DNA from 3 places in the Telluria sp. ZT3P25 genome. Region 3 is predicted to be linked to each of the others. Evidence: predicted binding sites of a transcription regulator. Region 3 holds the regulator's gene; each other region holds the start of a gene.
What was found. The regulator sigma-54, encoded in region 3, starts transcription at its own class of promoters, with help from an activator protein. The targets are predictions, from matches to a motif close to TGGCANGNAANCTGCTTT.
Positions count from the first base shown of each region.

Region 1: the regulator sigma-54 is predicted to act here: its motif matches at 5,030-5,047, upstream of AC56LY_RS22980 (circularly permuted type 2 ATP-grasp protein).
Region 2: the regulator sigma-54 is predicted to act here: its motif matches at 2,253-2,270, upstream of pepA (flocculation-associated PEP-CTERM protein PepA).

Region 1 covers NZ_JCASIJ010000002.1:981,320-988,794, reverse strand. The annotation lists gene aqpZ (aquaporin Z) at 1-38, shown strand, start outside; gene AC56LY_RS22995 (zinc-binding metallopeptidase family protein) at 279-1,463, shown strand; gene AC56LY_RS22990 (transglutaminase domain-containing protein) at 1,649-2,446, opposite strand; gene AC56LY_RS22985 (alpha-E domain-containing protein) at 2,541-3,593, opposite strand; gene AC56LY_RS22980 (circularly permuted type 2 ATP-grasp protein) at 3,595-5,007, opposite strand; gene AC56LY_RS22975 (transglutaminase family protein) at 5,198-7,475, shown strand, end outside.
Region 2 covers NZ_JCASIJ010000002.1:409,601-417,075, forward strand. The annotation lists gene AC56LY_RS20370 (nucleotidyltransferase domain-containing protein) at 1-469, shown strand, start outside; gene AC56LY_RS20375 (GNAT family N-acetyltransferase) at 622-1,353, shown strand; gene AC56LY_RS20380 (class I SAM-dependent methyltransferase) at 1,468-2,133, shown strand; gene pepA (flocculation-associated PEP-CTERM protein PepA) at 2,317-3,126, shown strand; gene AC56LY_RS20390 (ThiF family adenylyltransferase) at 3,256-4,134, opposite strand; gene AC56LY_RS20395 (GNAT family N-acetyltransferase) at 4,213-4,884, opposite strand; gene prsT (XrtA/PEP-CTERM system TPR-repeat protein PrsT) at 5,028-7,475, opposite strand, start outside.
Region 3 covers NZ_JCASIJ010000002.1:777,562-785,036, forward strand. The annotation lists gene AC56LY_RS22080 (monovalent cation:proton antiporter family protein) at 1-1,091, opposite strand, end outside; gene AC56LY_RS22085 (KpsF/GutQ family sugar-phosphate isomerase) at 1,191-2,213, shown strand; gene AC56LY_RS22090 (KdsC family phosphatase) at 2,213-2,749, shown strand; gene lptC (LPS export ABC transporter periplasmic protein LptC) at 2,755-3,360, shown strand; gene lptA (lipopolysaccharide transport periplasmic protein LptA) at 3,406-3,954, shown strand; gene lptB (LPS export ABC transporter ATP-binding protein) at 3,951-4,706, shown strand; gene AC56LY_RS22110 (RNA polymerase factor sigma-54) at 4,721-6,208, shown strand; gene hpf (ribosome hibernation-promoting factor, HPF/YfiA family) at 6,283-6,639, shown strand; gene AC56LY_RS22120 (enoyl-CoA hydratase/isomerase family protein) at 6,738-7,475, shown strand, end outside.

The DNA of each region.
Region 1 (7,475 bases), 200 kb from region 3:
GCCGCGAGCAAGGTCAGCATTTACGTCCTGGCACCTGACCGGCCAAGAGGGCGAGCCACCGGGCAACTCGACCAACAGACCACACCACTTTTTTTGGTGTGGTCTGTTGTTTTTTATGCACATTTTTTGATACCTGCAACGCGTGCAACAGGCGCCTACCAAGCGTATCAGGGGGGCGCACACGATATGAGGCATTGTCTTACATGATTAAACCCGCAATGCATTTACTGTTAGATTGTTAATACACCTTCACTTCCAACCTCTCTATCAGTACTGCTATGAAAACCTTTCACTGCGACAAATGTTCGCATCAGATCTTCTTCGAGAACACCCTCTGCTTCAATTGCGAAAGCACCCTGGGCTACCAGCCGTCCCAGCGCTCCATCAACAGCTTCGAACAGGCTGAAGACGGCCTGTGGCGTAGCCTGAACCGCAAGGATGAAGGCAAGCTCTACAAGCAGTGCAGCAATTATGTGCAGCACAATGTGTGCAACTGGATGCTGCCGGCCGACGACCCGCATGAGTTGTGCGAAGCATGCCAGCTGACGGTGGTGATCCCGGCGCTGACGTCGGAGAAGAACCGTGTCCTGTGGTCGCGCCTTGAAACCGCCAAGCGCCGCCTGCTGTTCTCGCTCGCGCAGCTGAACCTGACCCCGGCCTCGAAAGAAACCCAGCCCGACACTGGCCTGGCATTCCAGTTCCTCGAAGATGGCGTGACCGACCAGTGCGTGATGACCGGCCACGACAATGGCCTGATCACGCTGAACATCGCCGAAGCCGATCCGGCCGAGCGCGAGCGCACGCGCGAACAGATGCACGAACGTTACCGCACGCTGCTGGGTCACTTCCGCCACGAGAGCGGCCACTATTATTTCGACCGCCTGGTTGCCGATACACCATGGATCGACAGCTACCGCGCGCTGTTCGGCGACGAGCGCCAGGATTATGGCGACGCACTCAAGCGGCATTACGAAAACGGTCCGGTCGCCGACTGGGAAGAGCGCTTCGTGAGCAGCTACGCCGCATCGCATCCATGGGAAGACTGGGCTGAAACCTGGGCCCACTACCTGCACATGATCGATACGCTGGAAACGGCTCACTCATGCGGGCTGTCGCTCAAGCCGGCCAAGGCCGACGAGCCGGAACTGGACAAGATCACACTGCCGACGAAATCTGGCGCTTTCGAAGAAACACTGAGCGACTGGTTCGCGCTGACCTACGTGCTCAATAGCCTGAACCGCAGCATCGGCATGCCGGATTCGTACCCGTTCAAGCTCAGCACGCCTGTGCTGGAAAAGCTGGAATTCGTGCACAAGGTTGTGCGTGACCAGATGGGCAAGCCATCGCTGGCTGCGCAGGCAGCACAGGCACCGGCTTTGGCACCAGCACCGGCAGCACCGGCAGCACCGGTAGCACCTGCAGCACCAGCGCCAACCGCGCCGGCTGCACCAACCGCTGCTTGACCATAATGTAGGGTGGACGGGGGCGCCGAGCCGGCTGTGCCGTCCACGCGTTCAAATTAACGTGATTTTATGGCGCGCCAAGGATTGTTGAACGCGTGGATGGGGAACCCATCCACCCTACGGGTAATTTTGCAGCGCATGAAGAATCGGCGAACGCGTGGAGGGACCGACCATTCAAGCAGACGTCAACCCGGCGCCCCTTCCAGCAACTCCACCGTCACCTGCATCTCATGCAGCGCCAGAGCCGGCCCGAACTGGGTAAAGATCGCCACGTCAGCCGCATCGCGCCCATAACCCACCGTCACGCGTCCACCGCGCGGTCCATCCTGGCTCGCATCGAACGTATACCAGCGCCCGCCCACATACGCTTCGAACCACGCATGCAAGTCCATCGGCACCAGCCCATGCAGATAACCGGCCACGATGCGCGCCGGAATGCTCAGCGCGCGGCACAACGCAATGCCCAGGTGCGCCAGGTCGCGGCACACGCCTTCGCGGTATTCATTGACCTCGGTCGCGGCCATCTGGTTCTGGTTCGACGCCGGATTGAAGCGCACCTCGCGCCGGATCCAGTCGCTGATGCAGGCGACCTGGTCATACCCTGGCGCGACACCGGCCACGATCGCACTGGCCATCTCGGCAAACCGGTCCGATTCACAATAGCGGCTCGGTAACAGATAGAGCAGCACGTCCACCGGCAAAGTCTGCACCTCGTCGAACGGCGCACCAGGCGCGACGTTGATAACCTGATCGGTCAGCACATCGGCCGACGTCTGGATTGAAAAGTCGCCAGGTGGCGCCGTCAGGCGCTGGCACAGGTTGCCGTAAGCATCCGTGTATTCAAGTACCTGCACGCTCGGGGTGAGCGTATAGGATTCGCGCGCCACCCACTGCTGCGCACCGCTGCGGGGACGCAGCATCAGGATGAATGCCGTTGGCTGATCAACGCTAAAACTGAGCTTGCAACCGGTTCGCAGCCACATTCCAAGCCCGCCTTCCTTCTTTAAAACGTGCGCACCGTCATGACGCACTCTGGCCATGACGGTGCGCGACGCCACTGTTTGGTGCGCGGATTGATCAACGCGTCTGCGACTGGGTCTGCGTCTGTGACGAGGTCTGCGACGAAGTTTGCGACTGCGTCTGCGACTGGGTCGGTGCCGGCGCTGGCGCAACCTCCGGCAACTCCGGCGCCACCGGCAGCAGGAAGTCGCGTCCAATGCCGTTGCCCAGCTCGCCAATACAAGCCAGGAACTTGGTCAAAAACTCGTGCAGGCCTTCCTCGAGGATCTCGTTGATCTCGGCCGACTTGAGCGACGCATGCAGTTTTTCCGCCAGCCGCTCGGTGTCGTGCGACAGCTCGTTGCGTACGTCCTGCAGCACGGCGACGACAGCGGCCATGCACGCCACCAGCGAGCGCGGCATCTTGCCCTGCAAAATCAACAGTTCGGCCACGCGGGTCGGCGTAATCGCGTGGCGGTACACCTTGCGATACGTCTCGAACGCGGAGACCGAGCGCAGCAGCGCGGCCAGGTAATAGTATTCGCCCTGCGCGCCTTCCTGGATCGTGTCGGACGCCAGGAACCGGAACTTCACGTCGAGGATCCGCGCCGTGTTGTCGGCCCGTTCCAAAAAGGTACCCAGGCGGATGAAGTTGAACGCTTCATCCTGGAACATCGTGCCCAGTGTGACGCCGCGCGACAGGTGCGAGCGGTACTTGACCCATTCGAGGAACTGGCCGGGATCGCGTTCGAACATGCGCTCGCTCAGGTGCTTTTGCAGCACGAGCCAGGTGGTGTTCTCGGTTTCCCAGACTTCGGTGGTCAAGGTGCCGCGCACGGCGCGGGCGTTTTCGCGCGCGGCGCGCAGGCAGCTCGCGATCGACGACGGATTGTCCGGGTCGCGCACCATGAAGTCGATGACGTTCTTCTGCGTCAGCGCGTCGTACTTGGCGTCGAACTGCGCTTCGAGTTCGGACACGCTCAACATCGTGCGCCAGCCCTGCTGCTCGGCCTGGGCCGATTGCGGCATCAGCGAATACTGAACACGCACGTCAAGCATGCGCGCCGTGTTTTCGGCCCGCTCGGTGTAGCGGGCCATCCAGAACAAATGATCTGCGGTGCGGCTCAACATGCTAGTTCTCCAGTATCCAGGTGTCCTTGGTGCCGCCGCCCTGCGACGAATTGACCACCAGGGAGCCTTCTTGCAACGCCACGCGGGTCAGCCCGCCCGGCACCATCGACACGGTCTTGCCCGACAACACGAACGGGCGCAGATCGATGTGGCGCGGCGCGATGCCCGATTCCACATAGGTCGGGCAGGCCGACAAAGCCAGCGTCGGCTGGGCAATGTAGCCGTCCGGATTGGCCAGCAGGCGGCGGCGGAAATCTTCGATCTCGGCCGTCGTCGAGGCCGGTCCGACCAGCATCCCGTAGCCGCCGGCGCCGTGCACTTCCTTGACCACCAGTTGCGGCAAGTTCGCCAGTGTGTAGTCCAGGTGCTCTTTTTTGCGGCATTGATAGGTCGGCACGTTGTTCAGGATCGGCTTTTCGCCGAGATAGAACTCGATCATGTCGGGCACGAACGGGTAGATCGACTTGTCGTCGGCCACGCCAGTGCCGATGGCATTGGCCAGGCCAACGCGGCCAGCGCGCACGGCGTCGAGCAGGCCCGGCACGCCCAGCGTGGATTCGGGGCGGAACGCGCGCGGATCGAGGTAATCGTCGTCGATGCGGCGATAGATGACATCGACCTGCTTCGGGCCGCGCGTCGTGCGCATGTAGACGGTGTCATTGCTGACATACAGGTCTTGCCCCTGCACCAGCGCCACGCCCATTTGCTGGGCCAGGAACGCATGCTCGAAGTAGGCCGAATTGTGCATGCCGGGCGTGAGCACGACCACGGTCGGATCGTCGCCGCCATGCGGCGCCACGGTGCGCAGATTGTCCAGCAGCAGGTCGGGATAATGGTCGACCGGGGCCACGCGGTTGCGCGCGAACAGTGCCGGGAACAGCCGCATCATCATCTTGCGGTTTTCCAGCATGTACGACACGCCTGACGGCACGCGCAGATTGTCTTCCAGGACGTAGAACTCGCCCTCGCCGGCGCGCACGATGTCGACGCCGGCAATGTGCGCGTAGATATCCAGGGGCACCTTGACGCCTTGCATGGCCGGTCGGTACTGCGCATTATTCAGGATCTGTTCGGCGGGAATGACGCCTGCCTTCAAGATGTTCTGGTCGTGGTACACATCGTGCAGGAAGCGGTTCAGCGCGGTCACGCGCTGCACCAGGCCGGCCTGCAGCTTGGCCCACTCGGCGGCGTTGATCACACGCGGAATGATGTCGAATGGGATCAACCGTTCCTTGCCGGCGTTGTCGCCGTACACAGCGAACGTGATCCCCACGCGTTGGAAGTTCAGCTCGGCTTCTGCCCGCTTCTGATCGATCAGATGTGGGGGCTGCTGGGCGAGCCAATCCGCGAACGCCTGGTAATGAGGTCGTACGGTTGCTGCCGTGGAATACATTTCATCGTAAAAGTTCGACATCATTGCCTCCTGTGCCAGAATACTAACAAGAAACGTGCCAGCCACCCCGTCCGACTCGCAAGTCAAACGAACGCAGGTATGAATCATGCTTAAATGCTTCTATATTGCGCTTACTTAGTTGCGCGCAAACCAATACGACCAAATTCAGAGCGCCGGCATCGATCGCGCCCCAATCGAAAGGCACCACCGCATGGCTATCCGCGTTGCGCTTCATCACAAGACCAGCTACCGTTACGACCGCCTGGTCAATCTGTCACCGCATGAAGTGCGCCTGCGTCCGGCGCCACATGCGCGTACACCGATCCTGTCGTACTCATTGACCGTCCTGCCGAAAGAGCATTTCATCAATTGGCAGCAAGACCCGTACGGCAATTACATCGGCCGTTTCGTGTTCCCCGAACAAACCGACGTGCTCGAGTTCACAGTCGACCTCGTTGCTGACATGACGGTGATTAACCCGTTCGACTTCTTCGTCGAAAAATACGCCGAGACCTTCCCGTTCGCCTACCCCGACCTGCTGCAATCCGAACTGAGCCCGTACACCAAATCGCAAGAGCCTGGCCCGCTGCTGGCCGAGTGGGTCGCCAGCGCGCGGCGCGACCTGCTGGCCCAGCCGATGGGCACGAACGACTTTTTGGTGGCCATCAACCAGCGCCTGCAGCGCGACATCGCGTACCTGCTGCGGATGGAGCCGGGTGTGCAGGAGCCGGAAGACACATTGCAGATACGCTCCGGCTCCTGCCGCGATACCGGCTGGCTGCTGGTGCAGATCCTGCGCGAGATGGGCCTGGCGGCGCGTTTCGTGTCCGGCTACCTGATCCAGCTCACCGCCGACCAGGAAGCGCTCGACGGCCCGAGCGGCACCACCGTCGACTTCACCGATCTGCATGCCTGGACGGAGGTGTATGTGCCGGGCGCCGGCTGGATTGGCCTCGACCCGACCTCGGGCATGCTGGCCAGCGAAGGCCATATTCCGCTGGCCTGCACGGCGATGCCGTCGTCGGCTGCGCCGGTCACCGGCTTTACCGACAAGGCCGAAGTCACGTTCGTCCACGAAATGACGATCACGCGCATCCACGAAGACCCGCGCGTGACCAAGCCGTACACGGAACACGACTGGGACAAGATCAATCGCCTGGGCCAGCAGGTCGATGCCGACCTGGTGAACCAGGACGTGCGCCTGACACAGGGTGGCGAGCCGACCTTTGTGTCGATCGACGACATGGACGGCGCCGAATGGAACACGCTGGCGCACGGCGACAAGAAGCGCGAGCTGGCGGGCAACCTGATGCACCGCCTGAAGAACCATTTTGCACCGGGCGGCATGATCCATTACGGCCAGGGCAAGTGGTATCCCGGCGAGCCGCTGCCGCGCTGGGCTCTGAACATCTTCTGGCGCGTCGATGGCCAGCCGATGTGGTTCGATCCGTCGCTGTTCTCGGACGAGCACATCGATGATGGCTACGGCAGCGAAGATGCCGGCCGCTTTGCCGCGGAGCTGGTCAAATCGCTCGGCCTGCCGGCCGGCAGCGCTATTCCCGCCTACGAAGACGTGCTGCTGCAAGCCCAGCGCGAGCAGGCGTTGCCGCGCAATCTCGATCCGCTGGACGCCGACCTGAAAGCGCCGGAAGAGCGCCGCCGCCTGGCGCGCCTGCTCGAACGGGGCCTGGGCCAGGTGGCCGGCTACGTGCTGCCACTCAAAGCCCGCGAACACGATCCGTCGGTCATGCTCGGCACCAGCTGGCGCACGTCGCCGTGGCCGCTCAAGCGCGAAAACCTGTACCTGATCGAGGGCGATTCGCCGATCGGCCTGCGGCTGCCGCTGGCCACGCTGCCGTGGGTGCTGCCCGAAGAGCGCGATCCCGATTTCGATGTCGACCCGTTCGCGCCGCGCGGCCCGCTCCCGGTCGGCAAGAAGGACCGGCGCCCGGTCCTGAGCGTGGCGCCCGGGAAATCGACGCACAAGTCGGCGCCTCTCTCGGCTGACCCGGAAGCGCGCGAAGTCATTCATACCGCGCTGTGCCTCGAAGTGCGTGCCGGCCGCCTGTACATCTTCATACCGCCGCAAAAGCGCATCGAGGATTACCTGGCGCTCGTCACGGCGGTCGAGAACACGGCCGCCAAGCTGAAGATGAAGCTGCGCATCGAGGGTTATGCGCCGCCGCGCGACCCGCGTATCAAGCTGCTCAGCGTCACGCCCGATCCGGGCGTCATCGAGGTCAATATTCATCCGGCGGCAAGCTGGCATGAGCTGGTCCACAACATGACGACGCTGTACCAGGAAGCGCGCCTGACCCGCCTGGGCACCGAAAAATTCATGCTCGACGGCCGCCACACCGGCACCGGCGGCGGCAACCACGCGACGCTGGGCGGCGCCACGGTCGAAGACAGCCCAATGCTGCGCCGGCCGGACCTGCTGAAAAGCCTGATCACGTACTGGCAGATCCACCCTGCCCTGTCGTATCTGT
Region 2 (7,475 bases), 370 kb from region 3:
GTTGTCTCCGCACGACATGTTCCTGCACAGCGCCGTGCACCTGTTCTTCGGTGGGGAATTCGACCAGGGATTGCGCGACCTGTTCGACATGCATCGCCTGGCAACGCACTTTGGCGCCGAGCCCGGCTTCTGGGACGGCCTGGTGGCGCGCGCCGTTGCGCTGGAACTCACGCGTCCGATGTTTTATGCGCTGCGCTATGCCAACCGCACGTTCGACACGCCGGTACCAGCGTCGGTCATGGCTGCTGCCGAAGCGTTTGCACCGCTGCGGCCCGTGCTGGCGCTGATGGATGCGCTGTTTACGCGTGCGCTTGTGCCGCCGCATCCGGAGTGCACCGCGCGCTTCGACGGCGCTGCCCATTTCGCCCTGTATGTGCGCGGAAACTGGCTACGGATGCCTCTGGTGTTGCTCACGCGCCACTTGTTTCACAAGGCTTTCGTATCGCCACGTGCCGCAGAGGCCGCCTGACCTGCTACTCTTTGCTGTGAGGGAAGTTGCGTAGTAATTCCATCAATTCACATTCAATTTGTCAATAAAATTGGTATTAGTACAATATTCGATGCTATGATGACCACATTGTCGTCGCAGCACGACGCGTCGATACCGTCAGGAGAACGTACATGATCGAGACATTAACGCCAGCCATCCCGTGCGCGGGGTTTGGTGGCGATGACTCAGCCCCGGATGACAATCCGAGCATCATTGACGTCACCATCAACGAACGGGTCTTCGGCATTCGCGCTGCCGACATCGACACCCAGCGTAACTCTGCAAGCATGCTCATAAGCAAGATGTATGCATGGCGCGGCTACAGTGGCAACCACCAGATCGGTAACGACCCCAACCGCATCACGCTGACCGCGTCGGACCGTGGCCAGGTTTTCGGCACACTGAGCCTGGGCCTCGATTCCGATATCGGCCTGCTGGCTGACCAGGTATTCGCCGACTATATCGATACCCAGCGAGGGACCGGCAAGGTCTGCGAAATCATCAAGCTGGCGGTCGATCCGGCCATCAAGTCGAAGGCCGTACTGGCGTCGCTGTTCCATGTGGCCCTGATCTATGCACGCGACCTGAATCATTGCAGCCACATCTTTATTGAAGTCAATCCGCGTCACCGCCGTTTTTACGAAGCCATGCTGGGTTTCCAGACCGTCTGCGAATCGCGCCCCAATCCACGCGTGCAGGCGCCGGCAGTGCTGCTCAGCGCTGCCACGGCATACGGTACTGAGCAGGTTGCCAAATGGGGCGGCATGCAGGACAAGGCGGTCGGCGAACGCTCGCTGTTCCCATGGTTCTTTTCGCAGCGTGAAGAGGCCGGTATCATCAACCGCCTGCGCGCGCTCGGCTAAGCATTGCTTCCGGGGCGAAGACGCCCCATACTTTCCTCTCTGCATTTGTGCTTGCCTGCCTGGCAGGAACGTCCTATATTCAGCGCTTCGTGTTTATCACAATGAGGAAGCGCCATGACGACAGGTAAGACCCGGGATGAAATTGCCGAAGCCTATTCCTCTGAACCGTGGTGGTACGACCTGCGCGGCTTCTTCATTCTGACCTTCGCCTACAACAGCACGATCGGTACGCAGATGCGCTTTTTCGGGCCCAACTTCGGTCCCGACCACCTGGAGGTGGCATGCGGTACCGGAACCCTGCTTGAAATGGTGCTGAACTGGCGCCGTCGCCGCAAGCTGCCACAAGTGAAGGTGACCGGCATCGACTACGCGCCGTCGATGCTCGCCGGCGCCAAGCGCCGCTTTGCCAACAATCCGCAAGTCCAGGTGCAGCATGCCGATGCGGCCCAGCTGCCGTTTGCCGACAACCGCTTCGACACAGCCAATATCGCCAACTCGATCCATTGCTTCCCGACGATTGACGGCGCGCTGCGTGACATCCTGCGTGTGCTGAAGCCGGGCGGGACGATGGCGGCAAATGTGCTGCTGTATCCAACCGGATTTGCGCCGCTGCGCTGGGCAGCACAGAAGATCAACGACTGGGGCATCCGCAAGGGCATCCTGTACAGCCCGTTCCATGTCGAAGAGCTGCGTGCCAAAATGTTGGCGGCAGGTTACGAGGTGCAGTCGGAATTTATTTCCGGAAACACGTGGAATGTAGTCATCCACAAGCCTGTGTAGGACCACTCCGACAGCATGCTCATTGAGCGCGAAATATGCTGTCGGTATTTTTTACAGTGATGTTTGATCTTGATCAACGAAAATCGCTAACTGTTTGATTTAAAACAAATCTCTTGAGCTGGCACGGTGATTGCTTATATAGCCTCGTGAGTAGTACCCCAGACAACCCAGGAGATTTACGAAATGACCGCTTTCAAGAAAACCATCGTCGCCGCATCGATCGCAGCTGCAGCCCTGTTCAGCGCAACCGCCAGCGCTGGCGTGTTCGAAGTCAACCCAACCGGTAACTCGGCCAACTTCACCGCTGATCGCATCGGCGGCACCTACACCGAAGTGGCAACGTTCAACGCCAACGGTACCTTCGATGTGTCGCTGTACTTCCGCGCTACGTCGTTCGTGAACGCTGGTACGGCAATCGAGTCGGGTGACACCGGTCTGGGCAACAACTACGGCATGTACGCTGTCTACAAGGCATCGGGTACCGTTGCTCAAGAAGGTTCGAACACCAAGTTCACCTTCCTGCCAGGTACCGGCGGTCTGTCGCTCTTCCTGGACACCAACCGCAACACCACCGTGGCAAGCAACGCAACGACCGGCACGGGCGACTTCTCGTTCGCTAGCAACGGCGACGACCTGCTGCTGGCTACCGGCAACCCACTGGCCGGTGAAGGCAACCTGGACCCAACGCTGTCGACCTGCGGCACCGGTAGCGGCGCTGGCATCAACTGCGGTAGCTTCGGTTCGACCACCAGCTTCAACCTGACCGCTGACGGCAAGAACTTCTTCGTCGCACCAAACCCGTTCTACAACCTGTCGTTCCAGTCGGGTCAGCTGACCCGCTTCACCGCGACCAACACCCAGACCATCACGGGTTCGCTGGACGTCGTGTTCGAGAACGCAGCTGAAGTGCCAGAGCCAGCATCGGTTGGCCTGCTGGGCCTGGGCATGCTGGGTCTGTACGCAGCACGTCGCCGCAACAAGAAAGCTGCCTAAGAACCACGGGCCTGCCGCGCAGGCCCTGTTCTCAAGCAAGAAAAAAACCACTGCCGGTAACGGACAGTGGTTTTTTTTCGTTGCCGGGTTCGTCGGCATAAAGCGCCGATGAACCGACGCACCAGTCGTTCAGCGGCCAGCGGCCGCCATGCGGGCAAACTGGCGCCGGCCGATGGCAATTGCCAGGCGCTGGATCGGATGCCGGTTACCGCCCGGCCGCCACGTGCGCTTGAGCTTGTTGCGGTAGGCGTCGAACTGCATGCCCCAGGGCGCCGCCAGCACGTCACCGCGCCCCAACAGGATCTTGAGCGACTCAGTGGCAATGATGCCGGCGCATAGCTGGCAGGCCATGAAGGTCGACGGGCCGCGCCGCTCGGCGAAGTTCACCGACCCGGGTACCATCAGGTAGTTACGGTGCAGGCCGGCCGGCGCCAGGCCGACCACGAAGCGGATCGCTTTTTCCTGTTCCGGCAAATCACCCCAGCCAAAATACTCCTCAAACGTCATCTTGCCCGGCATGAAGTTGAGCAGGGCGGCGCCCATGCCCAGCGGTGCGGCAGTGGTGGCCGGAATGCCCAGCCGTGCGCAGGCGGCAAAGGTCTGCTGGCGCGCGTCGAACGCGAAGAAGTCGAGCGCATCGACGTACAGATCGACGCCAGCCAGGAATTCGTCGAGATTGTCGCCGTGGACGCCCTCGGGAAAAATCTTGATCTCGATGTCGGGATTGATGTCGCGCGCCATGCGCGCCAGAACGTCGGCCTTGGGCTGACCGACGGTCGACATCATCGCGCCCACCTGGCGGTTAAAGTTGGGAATGTCGAACGTGTCGAAGTCGGCGATATGAAAATGCGTGACGCCCAGGCGTGCCAGCGTCAGCAGGTGCACGCCGCCAACGCCGCCACCGCCCGCGATGGCAATGCGCTTGCCACGCAACTGCTGCTGTTCGGCGGGCGTGACCCAGCCAATATTGCGTGAAAACGCCTGCTCGTACTGGAACGGATTGCTCATCGGGGACATTGCGAAAAAGTAGGGACAAGCTGGTCGGCGCCGCAGGCAGGGCAGGGCGCGTACCGGCGGCGCGTTTGCTTACGCCGGATGCGACTCATCCATGCGCAGCAGGCGGTTGATGATACCGCGTTCCTCGCGGGGCGAGAAGAAGTATGGGTAGAACGAGCGCTCTTCGGTTTCCCCATCGGCGGCAAAGGTGCCGCCAAAGATGCTGATCTGCTCGGTAACGTATTTGAGGTTCACGCGCAGCAGGTAGGCCGGCGCATCCACGCGCGTGTTGATCTTGAGCTCGCTCTCTTTGCGAAACCCCAGCATGCGCTCGTAGAAGCGGCGGTGGCGCGGGTTGACCTCGATGATGATGTCGGTGCAGCCATGCATGTCGCGGGCGTAGATGACGGCCAGATGGAACACATTGGCCAGCGCCGTTTTCGAGCGTACCGACGGGTCGAAGGCAAATTTGGTGAACTCGCACAGGCGCGCGCCGTTGGCGCGGTGGGCATCGAGCTCGGCGCCGAAGACTTCGTCAGCCATCAGCCCAACCTCGGAATCGATGCCGATGCTGAGGGTGCCGACCACGTCGCCCTTGTCGGTAGCAGTCAGCGTGATGCGGTTGGGATCATTGCTCGGCTGGTGATCGCCGGAATAGCCGCGCCAGGCATACATCCTGTTGATCAGCATGCTGGCCGAGTTACGACCGTCCGACGTATCGGTAAGCCGGATTCCATATGAATCGTCGTTCACGATAAACATCCTTATCTGTGTAGTGACATCTTATCTGGACATCAATAAATTGAGCGTTCGATAGGATGAATAAATATCACCGCCAGGATGCCGTGTGCAAAGGGCAATCAGGCCGCCGCAAGCGCAATGTTCGCGTGCGGCGGCGTGCAACATTACAGCGTCTTGAGCAGCGCGCGTGCCTCATCGGCTTGTGCAAATGGCGCGTTCGCTGCCAGCAGCTTGTCCAGCTCGCGCTTGGCGCCGGCCTTGTCGCCGCTCTTGTTCAGCGCCTGCGCCAGGTGGTAACGGATCTCCATTGCATTTGGCGCCTGGGTGCTGGCTTTTTGCAGCAGCGGCAGGCCGCGTGCGACATTGCCCTGTTCCACCAGCATCCAGCCCAGCGTGTCCATCACGCCCGGGTTGTCGCTGGCGACCTTGAATGCCTGCTCGGCGGTTGGCAGCGCGCGCGGATCCTTCACCTGCTGGTAAGCCCAGGCCAGATTGTTCAGCACCAGCGGGTTGTCCGGCGCCGTCTTCTGTACGGATTCCAGACGGGTGATGGCCGCCTTGTAATCCTTGTTCGCCATATTGATCTCGGAGACCATCAGCGCCATGCGTGCGTCGGTCGGGTTCTGGGCCAGCCATTTCTCGGCGCGCGCCTGGGCTTCCTTGCCTTTGCCGCCCGCTTGCATTGCCTGCACGACCTTGGCATTCAGCTCCGACGATGGCGCCAGCGCTGCCGCTTTTTCATACGCCTGCAGGGCAGGTGCACTCTTTTGCTGGCTCATCAGGATGTCACCCTCGAGCACGAAGCCGAGCGGCGCTTTCGGCGCGGCCTGCTGCGCCTGGCGCGCTGCTGCCAGTGCATCGTCCGGGCGCTTGGCGCGCATCGCCGCGTCTACCTGCATCAGACGCGCGGGCATGAAATCAGGCTGCAGGTCGACCGCACGCTTGATGTGGCCGGCGGCTTCAGTGTCGTTCTTGAGCAGGCGCTGCACCTCGGCCAGGCGAATCTGCGCCGGCGCCGATTTCGGCAACACATTGGCCAGCTTGCTGTAGGTGTCGAGCGCGCCGTTCAGATCCTTGGTGGCGACCTGCGACTGGCCCAGCAGTTCGAGCACGCCGGCATCGGTCGGATTCGTGGTCTGGAACTTGCGCGCCAGTGCCAGTGCTTTCGGCGCCTGGTCGGTGCGCAGGTAGTGCGCGCCCAGCTTCAGTGCCGGGGCGGTTGCCTGCGGATTGGCCGTGCTGGCTTTTTCGAACCAGGTGGTGGCTTCGGCCGTGTTCTTCTGCAGCAGCGCCAGCTCACCCAATGCCGCCATCGCGTCGGCATTGTTCTTGTCTTTCTCGAGGAAGGCCGTGAAGCGCGCCTTGGCAGCGTCCGGCTTTTTCTCCTGCATGTCCAGGCGTGCGAGGTTGGTCACGGCCGGCAGGAACGTCGGCTGCAGCTGCACGGCTTTTTCAAACGCCGTGCGTGCCGGTGCATTCTTGCCCTGGATCATGTACACAGCGCCCTTGAGCTGCTGCACCTGCGCGCTGTCCGGCTGCTGTTTTTCGAGCGACGCCACGGCGGCCTCGGCCCGGTCGTAGCGCTTCATGCCCATCTCGGTTTGTACCAGTGCCATCGTGGCCTGGAGCGATTTCGGATCGAGCGTAGCGGCCGCTTCGAGTTCGCTCAGGCCACGGGCCTGGTCGCCCTGCGCCAGGCGCGACAGGCCCAGCGAGGTGCGCACGGCGGCAGCTTGCGGCGCCAGCGTGGCAGCCTGCTGCAGGTAACTGCTGGCCTTGTCGAAGTCCCGTACCTGCATGTACGACTCGCCTGCCAGCGCCAGCAGTTGTGCATCCTGCGGCGCGTCCTTCAGGGCCGGCGCCAGGGTTGCAGCGGCATCGGCTGGCTGCGAATTGCGCAGTTGTGCCTGGGCCAGCAGCTTGCGTGCATAGACATTGTTCGGGTTACTTTGCAGGTACTTGCGCAGATGCTGCTCGGCCTGCTGGGTGCCGCCCAGGTTCAGCTCGGATGCGCCGGCCAGCAGGATGCTCGGCTGGTGATCGGGCGCGACCTTGAGAATCTTGGCCAGCGCATCTTTCGCCGCCGAGTATTTACCTTGCGAGAATTCGTACAGGCCGCGGGTGTACACCACCAGCAGGCTGCCCGGCGAATTCTTTTCGGCGGCCTCGACTTCGATCTTGGCTGCATCGAACTTGCCGCGGGCGATCTCGACGTAGGCTTTTTCAATGTGGGCACCGCGGTGATCCGGCTTGAGCTTGAGCGCCTGGTCATACGCTGCCAGGGCTTCTTCCGGCTTGTTCATCATGCGCAGCATCGAGCCGCGCATCATGTAGACCTCGGGATTCTTCGCATCCTTGGCCACGGCATCCTCGACGTAGCGGGTTGCTGCTTCGCGGTCGCCTTTGGCAGCGGCCATGCGCGCCATGCCCATCAGGGCCTCGCCCGAATTTGCATCGGCCGCCAGCGCGGCGGCGTAGGCCTGCTGCGCTTCTTCCGGCTTGCCGCTGCCCAGCAGCGCATCGGCGCGCAGGCTCAGCAGTGGTGCCGAACCGGCCGCCGCTTCGGGCGTGATCTCGGTCAGCACTTCCTTGAACTTGCCCTGCTGCGTCAG
Region 3 (7,475 bases):
AGCTGCATCACGAACGGATCGATCAGCTTCGAGCCGGATGCATGACTGAGCAGCACGAAGCTGAACTCACCGGCCTGCGCCAGCGCGAGGCCCGTGCGCAGCGCGGTGCCCAGCGGCGCGCCGAACGCGCGCGCCAGCAGCACGATCAGGCCCGCCTTGAGCAGCACCACGAGCGCCAGCAGCAGCGTGACCTGCCACCAGTACTGGCTCACCAGGCGCAGGTCGAGCAGCATGCCGATCGTGATGAAGAACAGGCCAAGCAGCACATCGCGAAACGGCTTGATGTCTTCTTCCACCTGGTGCTTGTAGGGTGTTTCGGAGATCAGCATGCCGGCGACAAAGGCACCGAGCGCCAGCGACAGGCCGGCCTGCTCGGTGATCCAGGCGGAACCCAGTGTCACGAGCAGCAGGTTGAGCATGAACAGCTCCTGCGAGCGGCGCTTGGCCACGATCGTGAACCACCGCCCCATCAGCTTCTGGCCAAAGAACAGCAGCAGCGCCAGCACCAGTCCCGCCTTCAGTGCGGCCAGGCCGAGCGTGATGGCCATGTCTTCCGGATCGCGCGCCAGCGCCGGGATCATGATCAAGAGCGGCACCACCGCCAGATCCTGGAACAGCAGGATGCCGATGATGCGCCGCCCGTGTTCGCTCTCGAGCTCGAGGCGCTCGGTGAGCAGCTTGACGACAATCGCCGTGGACGACATGGCCAGCGCCCCGCCCAGTGCGAACGCGGCCTGCCAGGCCAAGGTGAGGTGGGGCATCAGGTACGCCGCCAGCAGGCCGATGCCCATGGCTGCAGCGACGGTCGTCACTACCTGGCCAAGTCCCAGCCCGAACACGATGCGCCGCATCGAGCGCAGCTGGCCGAGCGAGAATTCGAGCCCGATCGAGAACATCAAGAAGACGATGCCGAATTCGCCCAGTGCATGGGTAGTGGGGCTGTCTTCGGCCAGTGCCAGGGCGTGGGGGCCGATCAGGACGCCGACGGCCAGGTAGCCGAGCATCGGCGGCAACTGCAGGGTGCGAAAGGCCACCACGCCAAGGACGGCGCAGCCAAGCAGCAACAGGGTGAGTTCGAGACCAGAATGCATGGGGTGAAACGGGTGGTGGTTATGGTGGCGAGGCGTGCTTGTTATCGAATGTTACGACTGGCAAGTTTTTTGCTTTCGCAATTCGTTTATACTTCTGGAATGAGTGTAACTGATGACCAAATAATGCTGAAAAGTTTTGACGAAACCCTGGCGCAGCGCGTGCTGGAACTGGGTCGCCAGACGCTTGCGATCGAGGCCGATGCCATCGTGGCGCTGCACGCGCGCCTGGGCGACGACAGCAGCTTTGTCGACGCCGCGCAGCTGATCTACGCCGGCACCGGCCGCGTGGTCGTTTCGGGCATGGGCAAGTCGGGGCACATCGGCCGCAAGATCGCTGCCACGCTGTCGTCCACCGGTACGCCGGCGTTCTTCATGCACCCGGGCGAAGCCGCGCACGGCGACCTGGGCATGGTCACCGCGAATGACATCCTGATCGCCATTTCCAATTCGGGCGAATCGTCTGAACTGCTCGACATCCTGCCAGCCGTGAAGCGCCTGGGCGCGCGCGTGATCGCCATGACCGGCAAGCCGGCCTCGCGCCTGGCCAGGCTGGCCGACGTCCACCTGAACATCGCAGTGGCGAAAGAAGCCTGCACGCTGAATCTGGCGCCGACCACCAGCACCACCGTTACGCTGGCCATGGGCGACGCGCTGGCCGTGGCGCTGCTCGACGTGCGGGGTTTCCGCGAGCAGGATTTCGCGCTGTCGCATCCGGGCGGCGCGCTGGGCCGGCGCCTGCTCACGCACGTGCGTGACGTGATGCGCACCGGTGACGCCATCCCGTCGGTGGGCCTGGATGTCCCGCTGGTCAAGGCGCTGCTCGAGATCAGCCAGAAAGGCATGGGCATGACCGCCGTGGTCGATTCCGATGGCCGCCCGCTGGGCGTGTTTACCGATGGCGACTTGCGCCGCGTGATCGAGCGCATGCATGATTTTTCGAACGTGCTGATTCGCGACGTCATGCACGCCAATCCGCGCAGCGTACGCCCCGAGCAGCTGGCCGTCGACGCGGTCGCCGTGATGGAAGAATTCCGCATCAACCAGATGCTCGTGATCGATGAAGCGGGCCAGCTGGTCGGCGCGCTGCACATCCACGACCTGACCCGTGCAAAGGTGATTTGATGACTATTCCTGTATTGGCTCACATCGAGCGCGCCGCGCGCATCAAGGTCATGATCTTCGACGTCGACGGTGTGCTCACCGACGGCAGCCTGACCTACGGCCCCGATGGCGAAGTGACCAAGACCTTCAATGTGCTCGACGGCCTGGGCATCCAGATGCTCAATAAATCCGGCGTGCAGACCGCGATCATCAGCGCGCGCCTGTCGCCGATCGTCGTGCGGCGCGCCGCCGACCTGGGCATCTCGCATGTCTACCAGGGCAACCACGACAAGCGCATCGGCTTTGCCAATCTGCTGGAGGCCACCGGCTTTACTGCCGACCAATGCGGCTATATCGGTGACGACGTGATCGACCTGCCGCTGTTCGCGCGCGTCGGCTTTGCCGTCGCGGTGCCGTCGGGCCATCCGGACGTGCAGCACCGCGCGCATTACGTGACGAAGAACGGTGGCGGCCGTGGCGCGGTGCGCGAGATCTGCGACCTCGTCATGCGCGCGCAGGGCACCTATGACCAGGCGCTCGCGCCGTATTTCGCCTGAGCGCCATGGCCACCATCGCCTCCAACAAACGCACCGCGCATCGCTGGAATCTGCTGGCGATGATCGTGATCGGCGTATTCTTCGCCTTCGGCAGCTTCTGGCTGCTGCAGCTGATGCAGGGGACCGAGATCGATGCGCAACTGGGCGGCCCGCCCGACGAGCCGGATTACATCGTCGAGAACTTTTCGTTTGTGCGAATGACGCCCAACGGCCAGCCGAGCTACGTGGTGTCGGGCAAGCGCCTGGCCCACATCCCGCAAGGGGACGTGTCGAACGTCGACCAGCCGCTCATGCGCGGCATCGAACCGGGCCGTCCGCCGATGACGGTGGTGGCCAAGAGCGCGCGCATCTTCCACGAAGAACACCGTGTCGAACTGTTCGGCGACGTCGATCTGCAGCGCCCCAAAACGCCCGCCAGCGAAGCGCTGCGCGTGCGCACGTCGGCCATGACCGTATTGCCCGACGAAGAAATCGTCAAGACCGACCAGCCGATCGACATGGAGCTTGGCGCGTCCACCCTCAAGGCCGTCGGCCTGGTGGCCAACAACGCGACAATGCAGATGAAATTGTCCGGCCGCGGCCGTATCGTCTATCCGCCACGCCAGCGCTGAAGGCCATCAGCCATGCGCGCGTGCTAACCCAGGACCAGCACCATCATGAAAAAACTCTTCGCTGCCGCTTTCTTTTCACTCCTTTCCTTGACCGCCATGGCCGAAAAGGCCGACTCGCTCAAGCAGGCGGCACTTGAATACGACAACGGCGACCTCGATGGCGTCGCGGGCGTTCGCACCTTTACCGGCAACGTGATCCTGACCCGCGGCACGTTGCTGGTCAAGGCCGAGCGCGCCGTGGTCAGGGATACGCCCGAAGGCTATATGAGCGTGACGCTCACCGCGGCCAACGGCAAGCCTGCCACGTTCCGGCAGAAGCGCGACGGCGGCCCGAACCTGTGGGTCGAGGGTCAGGCCGAACGCATCGAATACGATGAACGTTCGGAGCTGGTGCGCCTGTACTCGAACGCGGTCGTCAAGGAACTCGAAAACGACCGGATGACCAACCAGATGACTGGCCCGTTCATCTCGTACGACAACCGCAAGGAAGTCGTCGCCGTGCGCAATGACGTCAGCGGCGAAAGCAAGGTTGGCGGCGGACGTGGCACGCTGATCCTGGCGCCCAAGCGTACGCCGGCCGGAGGCACGCAATGACGGAGCTGAACGATCGCAGCACGCTGGTCGTCAAGGGCCTGCAGAAAAGCTATGGCAAGCGCCTGGTCGTGCGCGACGTGTCGCTCGACGTCGAATGCGGCGAGGTGGTGGGTTTGCTGGGCCCGAACGGCGCCGGCAAGACCACCTCGTTCTACATGATCGTCGGCCTGGTGCCGTCGGATGCCGGCTCGATCAGCATCAACGGCACCGACATCACCAGCCTGCCGATCCATCGCCGCGCGGTGCTCGGCCTGTCGTATCTGCCGCAGGAAGCGTCGGTGTTTCGCAAGCTGACGGTGGAAGAAAACATCCGCGCCGTGCTCGAACTGCAGAAGGTCGACGGCAAGTCGCTGACCAAAGCGCAGATCGGCGAGCGGCTCGACAACTTGCTGGCCGACCTGCAGATCGAAAAGCTGCGCGAGAACCCGGCGCTGTCGCTGTCGGGCGGCGAGCGGCGCCGCGTGGAGATCGCACGCGCACTGGCCACCAATCCGCGCTTCGTGCTGCTCGATGAACCCTTTGCCGGTGTCGACCCGATCGCCGTGATCGAGATCCAGCGCATCGTGCGCTTCCTCAAGGAGCGCAAGATCGGCGTCCTGATCACCGACCATAATGTGCGCGAGACGCTTGGCATCTGCGACCGCGCCTACATCATCAATCAGGGCGCGGTGCTCGCATCCGGCCGTCCCGACGATATCATCGCCGACGAGTCGGTGCGCCGCGTGTACCTTGGTGAACATTTCCGCATGTAAGCCATGACCAATTGATGAAACAGTCCCTTCAGCTCCGCACTTCGCAGCACCTGGCGCTCACGCCACAGCTGCAGCAATCGATCCGGTTGCTGCAGCTGTCGACGCTCGAACTGCACCAGGAGATCGAGCAGATACTGGGCGATAACCCGCTGCTCGAAAGGCTCGACGATCCGCTCGATCATTCGGTGCGCTTGCTGGCCGATGGGGCCATCAACAATGCGCCGGCATCCGGCGAGGCGCCACCGGCGCCGGGCCAGCAGGCCGAAGGTGAAGGCAGCGCGCCGGCCGAAGGCGAGGGCGCTGAAGGCGGCGCGGTCGATGGCGACCGGCCCGACAACGAGTGGAGCGAAGGCAGCGGCGCGTCGTCCGGCAGCAGTAGCAGCAGCGACGACGAAGACGGCCGCCCGCAGCTGGAGGCGTGCGCCATCACGCTGCGCGAACACCTGATGGAACAGGTGCGCGAAACGCTGCTCTCGACCCGCGATCGCGCACTGGCCGAACTGGTGATCGACGCGCTCGACGACAACGGTTACCTGGACGAGCCGCTCGACGACATCCACTCGCGGCTGCCCGAAGAACTCGAGGTCGATCTCGACGAACTGCGCTGCGCGCTGGCGATGGTGCAGAGCATGGACCCGGTGGGCGTGGGCGCGCGCAGCGCGGCCGAATGCCTGGCGCTGCAGATCCGGCGCATGCCGGGCGTGCCGATGGTCACGCGCCGCATGGCGCTGAAGATCGTCGAAGGCTACCTGACCTGGTTCGCGCAGCGCGAATACAGCAAGCTGAAAAAAGCGCTCGATTGCGACGACGAAGACCTGCGCGAAGTGCAGGCTGTGGTCCGCCAGTGCAATCCGCATCCGGGCGCCGCGTTCGCGTCGAACGTGTCGGATTACGTGGTGCCGGACGTGATCGTGCGGCGCGCGAAGAATGGCTGGGCGGTCACGCTGAACCCGGACGTGATGCCGCGCCTGCGCGTGAACAGCCTGTACGCCACGATGCTCAAGCAGGGCCGCAGCGAGAGCCAGATGGGCGCGCAGATGCAAGAGGCGAAGTGGCTCATCAAGAACATGCGCCAGCGTTTCGACACGATTCTGCGTGTGGCCGAGGCGATTGTCGAGCGCCAGCGCAACTTTTTCAGCCACGGCGCGGTTGCCATGCGGCCCCTTGTTTTGCGCGAGATAGCTGATACACTAGGTCTGCACGAGAGCACCATCTCTCGTGTCACAACCCAGAAATACATGCTGACCCCGCACGGCATGTTCGAGTTGAAGTATTTCTTCGGCAGCCACGTTGCCACCGAAGCGGGAGGCGAAGCATCCTCAACGGCAATCCGTGCGCTCATCGCACAATTGACAGGAGCAGAAGACCCTAAGAATCCATTATCCGACAGCAAGATCGCGGAAATGCTCGGGGAACAAGGCATGGTCATTGCGCGCAGGACGGTCGCAAAATACCGTGAAGCGCTCAAGATCCCCCCCGTCAGTCTCCGCAAAGCCTTGTAACAACGCCGCTCATACAGTCTGTGCCTTCAGCTCCTGTGTGGTGCAAGCGACGTGACATCTTCAAAGGAGTGTGTATGAACCTCACCATCAGTGGTCACCATCTCGAAGTAACCCCTGCCATCCGTGAATACGTTCAGAATAAGCTGGAACGCATTATTCGCCATTTCGATCAAGTCATAGATACCCACGTCTTCCTGGCCGTCGATAACCTCACTGAAAAAGAAAAAAGGCAAAAAGCTGAAATCAATGTCCAGGTGTCGGGCAAGACCCTGCACGTGGCGAGCGTCGCGCAAGACCTGTATGCCGCGATCGACATGTTGATGGATAAACTGGATCGACAAATCCTGAAGCACAAGCAGATGCTCAAAGACCATAACCGCACAGCGATCAAACGCCTGGACGTCGACGAAGCCGACGTCGCTGTCGCCTGATCGAGCGCAGGTCACCACCGCCAGGGGCGTCTTTTCGGGACGCCCTTTTTGCATCCCGCTGCCGGTAAAATACGTGTTTCCTTTCGATGGATCACGCCATGTCCGAACACGTCCTGACCCGCATCGCCAACCGCACCGGCATCATCACGCTAGACCGTCCCAAGGCGCTCAATTCGCTGTCACTGGACATGGTGCGCGCGCTGACCGCGATCCTGCTCGACTGGCAGCGTGACGCTGCCGTCGATGCGGTCGTGATCACCAGCAGCAGCGAAAAAGCACTGTGCGCGGGCGGCGATATCCGCTTCTTCCACGAGGTCGGCAACGCCTCGCCGCAAGGCGGCAGCGCACTGCTCGAGGATTTCTTCACCGAAGAATACGCGCTGAATCACCTGATCCATTTTTATCCGAAACCGTATATCGCGCTGATGGATGGCGTGGTCATGGGCGGGGGCATGGGCATCGCGCAGGGCGGCCCCGATTGCGGCCTGCGCATCGTCACCGAGCGCACCAAGATGGCGATGCCCGAGGTGAATATCGGCCTGTTCCCCGATGTCGGCGGCAGCCATTTTCTGTCGCACGCGCCGGGGCAATTGGGGATGTTCCTGGGCTTGACCGGCTTGACGATCGGCGCGGCCGACGCGCTGTATGTGGGCCTGGCCGACGTGTTCGTGCCGGGCGCCGACCTGCCGGCGTTGCAGGCGCTGATCGAGGCGACGGCAGGCGCGGATCTGCCGGCGGCGATCCGCGAGTTTGCCACGGCGCACCCCGGCGAGAGCGAATTGCAAGCCAACCGCGCGCGCATCGATGCGCACTTTGGCGCGGATTCGGTGGCGGCA